DNA from 2 places in the Hymenobacter sediminicola genome. Region 2 is predicted to be linked to the other one. Evidence: riboswitches for the same ligand, from Rfam matches in the RefSeq annotation. Region 2 holds a riboswitch; the other holds the start of a gene.
The links. Region 2 has a riboswitch for cobalamin ahead of H4317_RS03285 (TonB-dependent receptor plug domain-containing protein). Riboswitches for the same ligand answer to the same signal wherever they lie in the genome.
Positions count from the first base shown of each region.

Region 1: linked by a shared signal. The riboswitch ahead of H4317_RS09295 (acyl-CoA thioesterase) and the one ahead of H4317_RS03285 (TonB-dependent receptor plug domain-containing protein) in region 2 are both predicted to bind cobalamin.

Region 1 is NZ_CP060202.1:2,198,412-2,204,356, forward strand. It holds gene H4317_RS09285 (patatin-like phospholipase family protein) at 75-1,838, opposite strand; gene H4317_RS09290 (hypothetical protein) at 2,100-2,378, opposite strand; gene H4317_RS09295 (acyl-CoA thioesterase) at 2,567-2,959, opposite strand; cobalamin riboswitch at 3,130-3,323, opposite strand; gene H4317_RS09300 (MFS transporter) at 3,420-4,745, shown strand; gene H4317_RS09305 (DUF2911 domain-containing protein) at 4,963-5,532, shown strand; gene H4317_RS09310 (hypothetical protein) at 5,664-5,864, opposite strand; gene H4317_RS09315 (tryptophan 2,3-dioxygenase family protein) at 5,907-5,945, opposite strand, start outside.
Region 2 is NZ_CP060202.1:778,519-784,463, reverse strand. It holds gene H4317_RS03300 (hypothetical protein) at 1-340, shown strand, start outside; gene H4317_RS03295 (THUMP-like domain-containing protein) at 389-1,576, shown strand; gene H4317_RS03290 (DNA-3-methyladenine glycosylase) at 1,640-2,245, opposite strand; cobalamin riboswitch at 2,354-2,576, shown strand; gene H4317_RS03285 (TonB-dependent receptor plug domain-containing protein) at 2,776-4,713, shown strand; gene H4317_RS03280 (YncE family protein) at 4,744-5,832, shown strand; gene H4317_RS03275 (hypothetical protein) at 5,911-5,945, opposite strand, start outside.

The DNA.
Region 1 (5,945 bases), 1.4 Mb from region 2:
GTGCCGACCGCAAACTTACCGGGCAGCAGCAGGGAAGGTATCCGGCAGTGGAAGTCAGACACACATCGGTCTGGTTAACGGTCCGAAGTGGCAAGGATCTGCTCTACCGTGCCACTGGCATCCTGCAGCGCCGGCATAGCCGCCAGCGGAACTAGATAGTTGGGGCCACCGCGCTGGTAGGCGTCCCAGAGCAGCTGAGCCCGGCGCTGCACTTCTGCCTCGCGGGAGTCGGGACGGGGCGGGTGTTTCTCAAACCGCCGCAACAGCTGGTAGCAAAGCGTGATTTCGGCGCTGGCTACAATAGCCGGTAGGCGCCACTTTTCCTGCTGCCACCAGAGGGTAGTACCCATCTTTCGCGCGCTGTCGATGGTGGGAAATACGGCGGCCAGCTGCTGTCTGACCCGAGGCTTTTTCGGAACCTCCTTCTTTTGCTTCTTGCTTATCCTGTCCGTCTGAAGCTCGAAGTCGTTGGCAATGGCGCCGATGATGCTGCTCACAATCTGATAAGCCGGCTTGTTCCCGCCGGGCTGCCGATACAGCTGCTCGTAGTTCTGGCTGCGTACCCGGCGCATAAATACCGAGGTCAGGAGCTTGAGGGTGCTGCCGAGCCGCAGGGCCAGCAGCTGCCTGAGCTGCGGCACGGATAAGCGGGCCAGCCGCGGCAATACCCAGTCCGGGAGGTTCGGGCTCTGGCTGTGCAGCATCCGGCGGAGCTTGCCAATTCCCCAGCCCGCTACCAGCAGCCCGAGGGCGCCCACCGTTCCCAGGCCCGCCAGCACGCCACTGAAAAACGGGGAAGTGCCAGCCTCATGTAGCTGCCAGGCACCTAGTCCCAACCCAGCCACCAGCACTACCAGCAGCAGCAGTATATGCCACAGCTTAGGGGCCCAGGCAGCGTGGGGTAGTGGCGGCGGTGGTTGGTAGATATTCTTATCAGCGCCCCCGACATCGGCCACCAGAAACAGCGTGGTTGGCTGCAGCAGTGCCGCCTGCCGGGCCGAGTGGCTGAGCTGCACCTGCTCTAAGTGGCGGCGGTTGCGCTCATTGGCTACCAGCAGGCTGTCGATTCCCTGGTTGTCATAAATTCCGCCATCAAGTAGCGCCACCCGGTCGGAAGTGCGCCGGCCGCCCTTGGTCAGCAGCTGAGCGGGTGGGTTGCCGGGAAAGAAGTCATCCGGCAGCACCAGCGGCTCAAACCCGCCGGGAAAACATGAGGAAGCAGCCACTACATCTCCGAGGCGCAGCTTGCGGGCGTGTTCGGCGGGAAGGCTCACGTTGCCGTTGTCGATGGCATAGGTTTCGCGGGTTTTGCCTTTAGGGGCTGGTAGATAGGCGCTATGCTGGAAGCGGAATGCCAGGCCCGAATACATTTCCGTGGCACCGAAGATGAGGCTTTGCAAATGGAAAGGAGCCTGCGCCGACGCGTCGGGCTCCCAGAACATGCCCAGTCGCGCTTCACCATATAGCTGCTGGCTGTAGGTCTCCGCAAAAGCCTGAATGAGCTTGTACTGGGGGCCACCAGCCCGCATGCCGGCTTCCCACCGGGCCAGTGCCTGAGGCAGTATAGCGTCCTGGTTCAGTATCTTGTAGAAGTCGTGGTAGATGTCGGGGAAGGTATGGCCGGACTTGCGGCGCATGGCATAATAGGCCCCTGTGATAGTGCCGCCGGAAGCGGTGGAGAGCATGTGCACCTGCTCCAGCAGCCCCAGCTGGTATAGGGCTTTCAGAGTGCCCAGGCTGTAGGCCGAAGCCCGAAAGCCGCCGCCGGACAGGCTCAGTGCAATACGGTCAAAAACAGAATCATTGGAACTGCCGGCCAGCGGCTGTGGCGAAATCATAGCGGGAGGTAAACAATAGCGGAACTGCCAAGCAATATTGGGGGAAGATATCTATTGTAAAAAAGTACGCCCCTTTCCTTACGGCTGAGCTTTGACGGGGCATAGTCGGCTTCTGGAGAACAGAAGTCGTGGTGCTGCCCTAGCATCAGCCTGCTACTGGTTCTACCTACGTATCCATTTCCCTCAAGTAGCCGACTACAAAAACAAGCCCGCTACAACCATTAGAGGCTGCAGCGGGCTTGTATAGGAGAACTAGGTTGGTTAATCCAAGGGGCGGGCCTGCCCGTCGTGGTTGGTCTTGCGGGGCCAGAACTTCTCCATCGACTGATTGAAGGAGGTAAGCACCTGGGCGCGTACTTCGCCAGAGCTGTGGCGCAGCAACTCGGCCAGCATGTGCCGGTACATTTCAGTGGTAGCCTCCAGTCCTTTGGCACTCACGAGGCCGTGGTGCAGCAGGTCGCAGTTTGCAGCAATGGAATTTGAGACTGACTCCGTCAGTTCTTCCCGGGCCTGGTCGGCCTCTTTAAATGATTGTTCCAAACGCGCGCTGATAAGGTTATTCTGCTGCTGATCCATATACTACAGAGAAGAAGACAGGTGACAGGTGGCCCCTGAACTGAAAACCAGTACTGTAAAGTTCAGCTCGGGTATACGAAAACCAGAGCGGAACGATACAGCCTGCCTAAACCACTGTTGTATTGGCTTTAGCCATTGAGGATGCCAAAAAATTATACAGGCATGATGCGCACGGGCCGTTTGTCTTGGTCGATGGCGACGAAGGTGAACAGGCCCGATACGGCTTTAATGCGCTCCTCGGAATACATCTGCTCCACAAACAGCTCCACGCGCACCTGCAGGCTGGTATTGCCCACGCGGACGACGTTGCCGATCAGCTCGACGAGCGTGCCGCCGGGAATGGGATGCGTGAAATCTACCTTGTCGGAGGACACCGTGACCATCTTGAGGCGGCTGAAGCGGGTAGCCGTGATGAAAGCCACCTCGTCCATCATGTGCAGGGTGGTGCCCCCGAACAGCGTGTCGTAGTGGTTGGTGGTATTGGGGAAAACGGCTTTGAAGATGCGCGTTTCGGCAGCGGCAATTTTGGCTTCGAGAGAAGGCATAGAATAGAGGGAAAAGAGGAAAAGAAACTCCCTTGCCCGAAATCCGGAACCTGCCTCCCCTGAAAAATGCCCACCGGCTACCGCACACGCGCCGGCCCCGACCTGCTCGTGCAAACCCGGCCCCAAGGGCGCGTCAGTACCCGACAAGACCCTTTTTCGCGAAGGCAGCCTCATCAATGCAGCGGAAAGCAGGTCTCCTGACTTGTCCCATTTTCACCGTCCTTCTCAGCGGGCTAGGGCCTGCCAATGGAATTGTATTTGGTGAAAACTGCGCGGGACTTACAGTAGCGCGTCTGTCCGGGATTCGCACCCGGTTCCCTTTTCATGCCGGTAGTACCCAGCAACCTTCCGCCGTCTGACTGGAAATCAAACAAAGAATACGGCCGCGAAGGTAACCCACTAAACCAAATGCGCCGGGCTCATGGCCGGTTCTGAAGCGGCCAGGTGTTACTTTGCCGCCATGCAGACGACTACTTCCGCGCCCGCCGGCCGCAGCATGGCATCCCGTATCCGTTCCATTTTCAGCGGCTCCGTCGGCAACCTGGTCGAGTGGTACGACTGGTACGTGTACTCGGCTTTCGCGCTGTATTTCGCGCCGTCGTTCTTTCCTGAAGGCAATCAGACCGCACAGTTGCTCAATTCGGCGGCCATTTTTGCGGTGGGGTTTCTGATGCGGCCGCTCGGTGGCTGGCTTATGGGCCTCTATGCCGACCGAGCCGGCCGTAAAGCAGCACTGCTGGCCTCGGTGCTGCTCATGTGCGGCGGCTCCCTGCTGATTGCCGTTACGCCCACCTACCGCCAGATTGGGGTGGCGGCGCCAGTGCTGCTGGTGCTGGCACGGCTGCTACAGGGCTTGAGCGTGGGCGGCGAATACGGCACCTCAGCCACCTACCTGAGCGAAATGGCCGACCAGCGCAACCGAGGCTTTTTCTCCAGCTTTCAGTACGTAACCCTGATTGCCGGTCAGCTGCTGGCGCTACTTGTGCAGATTGGGCTGCAGCAGCTCCTGACCCCAGCTGAATTGCAGGCGTGGGGCTGGCGCGTACCTTTCGCAATCGGGGCGGGCGCAGCCCTGGTGGCCCTGTACCTGCGCCGGACCATGGAAGAAACCGATGCCTTCACGCGCCAGACTGCTGCTGAAGCCACTATGCCGCAGTCGGCTCAGCCCAGCAAGCTCACCGTGCTGCTGCGCTACCCGCGGGAGGTACTCACGGTGGTAGGCCTCACGCTGGGCGGTACCGTGGTGTTCTACACCTTCACGACCTACACGCAGAAGTTTCTGGTGAACACTGCTGGCTTCAGCAAAGACCAGGCAACGCTCGTCTCGTTTGGGGCGTTGGGCGTGGCCATGCTGCTACAGCCGCTGCTGGGGGCACTGTCGGATAGGGTAGGGCGGCGGCCGGTGCTGCTGTTTTTCGGCATCGGGGCCACGATGGGCACCGTGCCCCTGATGACGTGGCTGGGGCAGGCCGGTAGCCCGGGCGTGGCATTTGGACTGCTGGTAGTAGCTCTGGTGATTGTGAGCGGATACACGTCCATCAATGCCGTGGTGAAAGCCGAGCTGTTTCCGACGGAAATACGAGCGTTAGGCGTAGGGTTGCCGTATGCGCTTACGGTAGCTATTTTCGGCGGCTCGGCCGAGTATGTGGCCCTGCTGGCCAAGAGCAAAGGCGTGGAAAGCTGGTTTTATTGGTACGTGACGGCCTGCGCGGCCATTTCGCTGGTAGTGTATCTGCGCATGGCCGACACGCGCGACACGTCCCGGATGAACAACGAGGAGCAGTAGGGTCAGCGCACAATAGCTGGAAGGGCGGTGTAGAGTTACTGTCCGGTTAGAGGTTGCGTATAAGGATCTGGCGCTAGTGTAGCGGAATCTGTATATTGGATGATTGCCAGATGGTTCTGCCGCGTGGCCGGGTGAGGTGGTAGAAAGCGGTGGAATGATTCCAGGCAGTCTGACTAGTGCGCGTACTCTTCTTTCTCCAACCTTTCTCTCCCCACTCATGAAAAAGCCCACGTATTACCGCCTGTTTTCTGCCTGTTGGCTGCTGATTCTGGTATTGCTGTCCGGCTCGGCTTTCGCCCAAGACCAGATGGCCGGCAAAAAGCCCGAGGATAAGTCGAAGCGGCCCAGCCCGCCGGCTACCGTATCGGCCACTATTAATGGCGTGCCCGTCACCATCGACTACAGCCGGCCGCATTCCAAGGGGCGGCAGGTATTCGGCAAGCTGGTGCCCTACAGTGAGGTGTGGCGTACGGGCGCCAATGAGGCTACCACGTTCAAAATAGAAAAAGCGGCCGTCATCAATGGCCAGACCCTGCCCGCTGGCATGTACTCTCTCTTCACCATTCCCGGCCCCGATGAGTGGACTGTCATCTTCAACCGGGAGTTCAAGCAGTGGGGCGCATACGAGTATAAATCAGGCGAAGACGCGCTGCGAATCAAAGTGAAGCCAACTAAGCTGGCACAGCCCGTGGAGCAGTTCACCATCACCGCCGATGCCAGCGGCCCGGTCCGGATGATGTGGGAAAATACGCAGGCGGAGTTTACGATCAGCGGGCCCGCCAAGTAGCGTTTGACTGTACTGAAAAGCAGACCGGCCGCCGTTCCTTGCCCAAAGAGGCAGGAGCGGCGGCCGGTTTTTTCTTGTCAGCACGAAGCTGTTGGAGCTGTACTACTAGTTGATTGCGGGTAAGCCAGATGCTAACCCGAGTTGGTAGTAGAACCTGGGTTGTTGGTCGGTGGCAGGCGATACACTGAAACCAGCAGCAACGTGGCAATGGGCCCGATGAAGAGAGGTATAACAAACCAGTTGACCCCGCTGCGCTGCTTACTCTGAGCAATAGCGGCGTTTATGAGTGCCAGACTGCCCCAGCCAACGCTGGTTTCTTTATCTGCGGCCATAGATGCTTCGCTCCAGAACAAAAAGATGAGGGGGGACGGGTACTACGCCCGCACGGCTTCTTCCAGGATGCTCTCTACCCA
Region 2 (5,945 bases):
CTACCGTCGGCAGAAATGGATATTTCTGGCTGAGCGGCTGACGTTTGTGGGTTCTATTGCGGTGTATGGCGCCCAAACATTTAGCGGAAGTGGTGAGCAGCATTACTTCAGCAATCCGCAGAAAGTGACGGTGGGTATTGCCGCGGCCAGCCTGCTGTCGAACATTCTTATAACGCGCCACACCAACGAGCATTTCCAGCGGGCTGTAGATGCACACAATGCTGGCCTATCTTCGGCGCATGACACCGGTGTGCTGCAGCGCCTGATGCCCTCAGGCGTGGGATTGGCAGTAGCTCCGACCGGGCAGCCACAACTAGCATTGCGCTGGCAGCTACGCTAAGTCATAGTTCAGGCGAACCGCCTGTTTGTTTGTTCGTACGAGTAGTTCATGGAATTTCCGCTTCCCGCGGCGTCCCGGCAGTATGTTGCTGAACACCTGCACGACGACCCCGCTCAATTAGCATTGCAGGCCCGGCGCTATCCGGGTTTGCCTATCCCTGATCTGGTTCGCCAGATTCAGGCCCGCCAAAAAGCCCGCCCCAAGGTTCCGGCCTGGGCCGACAATCCTGACCTGATTTTTCCGCCGGCCCTCTCCGTAGAGCAAGCTTCCTCGGCCCGCACGGCTGCCTTCAAAGCGTCGTTGGTGAGCGGGCAGCGGCTGGTAGATCTTACCGGTGGCTTTGGGGTAGATGTGTCGTGTTTCGCCGAGCAGGTGGCAGAAGTGCATTACGTGGAGCGCAATGCCGCTTTAGCGGAAGTGGTTCGCTTTAACCTGACCCACTTGGGTGTCCGGAATGTGCAGTACCATGCCGTAGACGCGGTGAACTTCTTGCGCAGTACGCCCGATACCTTCGACTGGATTTACCTCGACCCAGCCCGACGCGACACGGCAGCACGCAAGATTTTTCGGCTACAGGACTGTGAGCCGGATGTACTGCGCCTGATGCCGCTGCTGCTGCACAAGGGCCGTCGGGTATTGCTCAAAACCTCCCCCATGCTCGATATAGAGCAGGCCATCTTGGAGTTGCGGCAGGTGCGGCGGCTTTGGGTGGTAGCCGTGGACAATGAGTGCAAGGAAGTACTGTATGAGCTGGGCCCTGAGCCAGCCGTAGACCCGGAGCGCTACACTGTGAACCTGCGCCGCGACGGTACGCAGCAGGAATTCCGAATGAACCGGGCCCGTGAAGCCCGCGCTATACCGCGCTACGCCGAGCCGCAGCAGTACCTCTACGAGCCCAATGTGGCGGTGCTGAAGGCGGGCGGTTTTCGCAGTGTCGGAACGGCGTTTGAGCTGCTGAAGCTGCACCAGCACAGCCACCTCTACACGTCCGACGTACTGCGCACAGACTTCCCGGGGCGCATATTCCGCATTCGAGCCGTGGAAAAGTATGATGGTGTGGCACTCAAAGCGCACTTAGGTACTGATGGCCGTGCCCACGTGACGACCCGCAACTTCCCGGATACTGTAGCGGAGTTTCGGCACCGCACAGGCATTCGTGAGGGAGGTGAAATCTATCTTTTTGCCACCACCAATCTGGAGGGCAAGCTGATGGTGCTGGTGTGCGAGAAGCTGTAAAGCAGCGAGCCGGCAGGAGGCGCTGTACCTTATCTGAGTAGCCGACTTCCTGATCTACAACCTCTATTTCGCCGGGCTCACCCACTTACTACCTGCCAGCCGAAACCGCCAAGGCAGCGCCGCATCACTACCGGCATAGTCGATGCCAACCCGCGGACTGGCCACAATTTGATCAGAGGGCACTACTTCCTGATCGTCTTCCAGCCAGATAGTGCCGCCGGTAAGGTCGGTGCCGTAGTGCTTGGTGCTAATGCCCAGCGCTTGGGTCAGCAGGCCGGGACCGGCCGTGAGGTTACGCTGCACGCCCGGCAACCCGCGCCGCAACAGCATTTCCGGGATTCCCTCTAGTGGTTCCAGCCCCCGAATTAGGACGGCATCGGCTTTGCCAGCTTCGTTGGTGATGATATTGAACAGGGCATAGCGGCCATAAATGAGGTACACGTAGGCTATGCCGCCGGGCTCATACATCACCTTGGTGCGGGCAGTATAGCGCCCCAAGTGCGAGTGGCAGGCCAAATCGTTAACGTGAGCATATGCTTCCGTCTCCACAATACGGCCACCAGTCAGCACGCCATCAATTCTTGTGTACAGGTGCTTGCCTACTAGGTCCTGTGCTATCTGTACAGGGTCGGGGCGCTGGTAAAACTCGAGAGGCAGGATTTTGGTCAAAGCAAAAACGGGAATAAAGAAGGCAGAATACAACAACGGCAGTACGGTAGGAAGTCAGTACTGGCCATTACGCGCATCAGCTTTTTGATTTCTCCCAATTTATTGCCTTACCTTCGCGGCTGTAGAGGTGGCCGGACCCCAATTGCGGGGCGAGGCTGAAAAGGGAATCCGGTTCAATTCCGGAGCTGTCCCCGCAACTGTACGCTTCATGAGTTGGTACGCCTCAGCTGCCACTGTTTCGAAGAAAGCTTGCACTTGGTGCGGGCCCGAGAAATGGGAAGGCGGCGTACCCGAAGCAAGCCAGGAGACCTGCCTTTGCAATTCCTATGTTCAGCGCCTTCGGTGGAAGGGCGGAGAATGAATGCAGTGGCCGCTCTAGTAGCAGCCTGATTTTCTGTTTTCGGCCTCGGCTTTGGGGTGGCGTTCCGGCTTTGGAATTCCTTGCCTGAAGTTTTGAACTGAATTTTCCTGGTTCGGAAATTTTGGTTCGAGTGTTTGCGTCCTGTATCTGGCATCACTGCCTGGCTTGGTTGTGCCAGCCTTACCGAAGCGCGCTGCTGCTGGCAGGCCTTCTGCTGTTTGCCGGTGTAGCCTTCGCGCAGCCAACTTCCTCCCCTCTTACCGATTCTGTCCAGCGCCTGCCAGCAGTGCGGGTACAGGGCGTGCGCCCCAGCCGGTTTGCAGTGGGCAGCCGCGTCACAGCGGTACTGGATTCCGGCGCCGTATTGCCGACCGGCAGCACGCTGGCAGAAGCATTGGCTTCCCGAACGCCGCTGTATCTGAAAGAATACGGGCCAGGACAGCTGGCTTCTATTTCTATTCGGGGCACGGCGGCGCAACATACAGCGGTGCTCTGGAACGGCTTCAATGTGATGCTGCCTACACTTGGGCAAACGGACTTTTCACTATTACCCCTGAGCGCAAATACTCGCGCCGAAGTGCAGCACGGCCCGGCCGGTGCTACGTATGGCACGGGCGCAGTGGGTGGCACGGTGCTGTTGTCATCGGGGGTCGTATGGGGCGCAGGGTTGCGAGGCACGGTCCAGGCCGATGCTGGCAGCTACGGCTTGCAAGCGGGTAGTGTGGAAGGCAGCTTCAGCAACCAGCGCATTGCCGTGCGCACCGCGGCCTCGTACCGCACTGCTGACAATGATTTCCCCTACTCTACCCGCGAAATAACCGGCCTAGTGCGCCGCCGCCAGGAAAACGCAGCTTTGCGCCAATGGAGCCTCGCGCAGGATATTGTGCTGCGGGTAGGCCAACGTGGCGAAGTGCAGGCCTCGGCGTGGCTCACGGATGCCGACCGCCAGATTCAGCCATCTATCGGCTCGGCCAATACACACGCCCAGCAATGGGACCAGAGTCGGCGGCTACTCGCCGGCTACCGGCACGTGGCTAGCCGCCATGAGACAGGTGTGAAAGTAGCGTGGTTTGAAGACGTGCTCAACTTCCGTAACGACGCTACGAGCAGCAACTCTACGGTGCACACCACCCAGGCTCAGGCCGACCACACCGTGAATTTTGGCACCCGAGCCAGCCTGCGGGCCGGGGTAGAAGCGCAGCATTTTGCTGTGGAGCCGCAATTGTACCGCCGCGAAGTAACCGAAAACCGCTTTGCTGGCTATGCCTTATTTCGCTACGACCCGCGCCCTGGTTTACGTATCTCGGCCAACCTGCGCCAAGCCGTATTACCGGGCCGCACAGTCCCACTTACGCCTACACTAGGCACCGAATGGCAGGTGTGGCAGACCACCCGGCAGCAGCTTACTCTCAAAGCCAGCACCTCGCGCAGCTACCGTGCCCCTACCCTAAATGAGCGGTTCTGGCCCCAGGGCGGCGACCCAAACCTTCTTCCGGAAAGTGGCTACGGTTACGAACTGGGCCTCCAGCACAGCTACGCAACAACCCCGCAGCTAGCCCTGACCTCGGAGCTGACGACTTACCGCCAGCTAGTAGACAACTGGGTAGAATGGACCTCGGACCCGCGCACCGGCTACACCACCCCTCGTAACCTACGCCAGGTACGCGCGCAGGGCATAGAAGCCAGTTCGCAGGTCAAGTGGCAGTTGGGGCGCTACCGCCTCAGTACCCGGGCGAGCTATGCCCTGACGCAGTCGGAGAAAACCAAGGGCGACGCGGCCGACCAGCTGGCTCCTGGCAAGCAACTGGCCTATGTGCCGCTGCACAGCGCGGCTCTCACTACCGACCAGAACTGGCGCAACTGGCAGCTTTCTTCCACGTTGCGCTACACCGGTTCACGCTCCATTTACTCGGGCAATGGCCAGCAACTGCCGGCTTATCTGCTGCTGAACGCCACCATGGGTTACACCCTAAAGCTCAGTTCCTCTTTGGGCCTGCTGATAGCAGCTCAAGGCTTCAACCTTACGAACCGCAACTATCAAGTGTATGAAGCGCGGGCCATGCCTCCACGCTGGGGCAGCCTGAGCCTACGCCTGATGTGGCGCTAACCCAGTTTTCTCATTCCAACTTTCTTTTCTATGCTGCCAGTGTATCGCACTTTTCCGTTGTTCAGCCGCCTGTTCCTCGCCGGCTTTGGCGCCCTTGCCCTCGCCAGCTGCGACTCCGACGACGAAACCTCCCCTATCTATAACCTCAGCAAAGACGGTAGCAACGTATTTGTACTGAACGAAGGCCAGTATGGCACGCCCAACGGCGAGGTCAGCCTGTTCAGTAAAACGTCCCGCTCGGTCATCGACAACAGCACCTTCCGCACCGTGAACCAGCGCGACTTGGGCGACGTGGTACAGTCGATGCTGGTGGTGGACGAGCAGGGGTACGTGGTGGTCAACAACAGCAAAAAGGTAGAAGTCATTAATCTGCGCACGTTTGCGGCGGTTGCCACCGTAACCGGACTAGAACAGCCGCGTTATGCCATAGCCGCTGCCGCGGGCAAAGTATACATCAGTGAGTGGGTAGCCTTAGGCGGCACTGGCCGCGTGGCCGTACTCGATACGCGCACCAACACCATCACCAAAACTATTGCAGTAGGCCGCCAGCCTGAAGGTATGTTGCTAGCCAACGGCAAAGTGTACGTGGCCAACTCCGACGAAAACACGGTCAGCGTAATCAATCCGGCTACCGATGTGGTAGAAGCCACGCTGCCAGTGCAGGACGGTCCTACTAGCTTGGTACAGGACCAGACGGGGGCCATTTGGGTGCTATGCGGCGGTATCACGCGCTACGGCACTACGGCGCCTTATCCGGTGCTTTCCTCTACTCCGGCCAACCTGATAAAGCTCAATACGACTACTCCGGCAGCTTCTCTGGTACTACCCTTCACTAGTGGCGGCGCCTCGGAGCTACGCTTGAACAGCACCAAAACCCAGCTTTACTACCGCTACAGAGGAGCTGTGTACCAAATGAGCACCGGCGCGGCTGCACTGCCTACCACGCCCCTGATCCGGCGCAGCTTCTATGGCTTCAACATCGACCCAGCCGATAACACAATCTACGGTTCTATTGCGCCTTACAGCGGCACCGGCAAATTCATCCGCTACCAGCCTACAGGCACTGCCATCGACTCATTCAATGTGAGCCTGCTCCCGAACGGCTTCGTGTTTTACTAGCCTACGGTTTTTGCTTCCCGCAAACAAAACAGCCGGCCCCTGAGGGGCCGGCTGTTTTGTTTGCGGGAAATGCAGAAGCTAATCAGCAATTCCGTCGCGGTTACGGTCTTTGG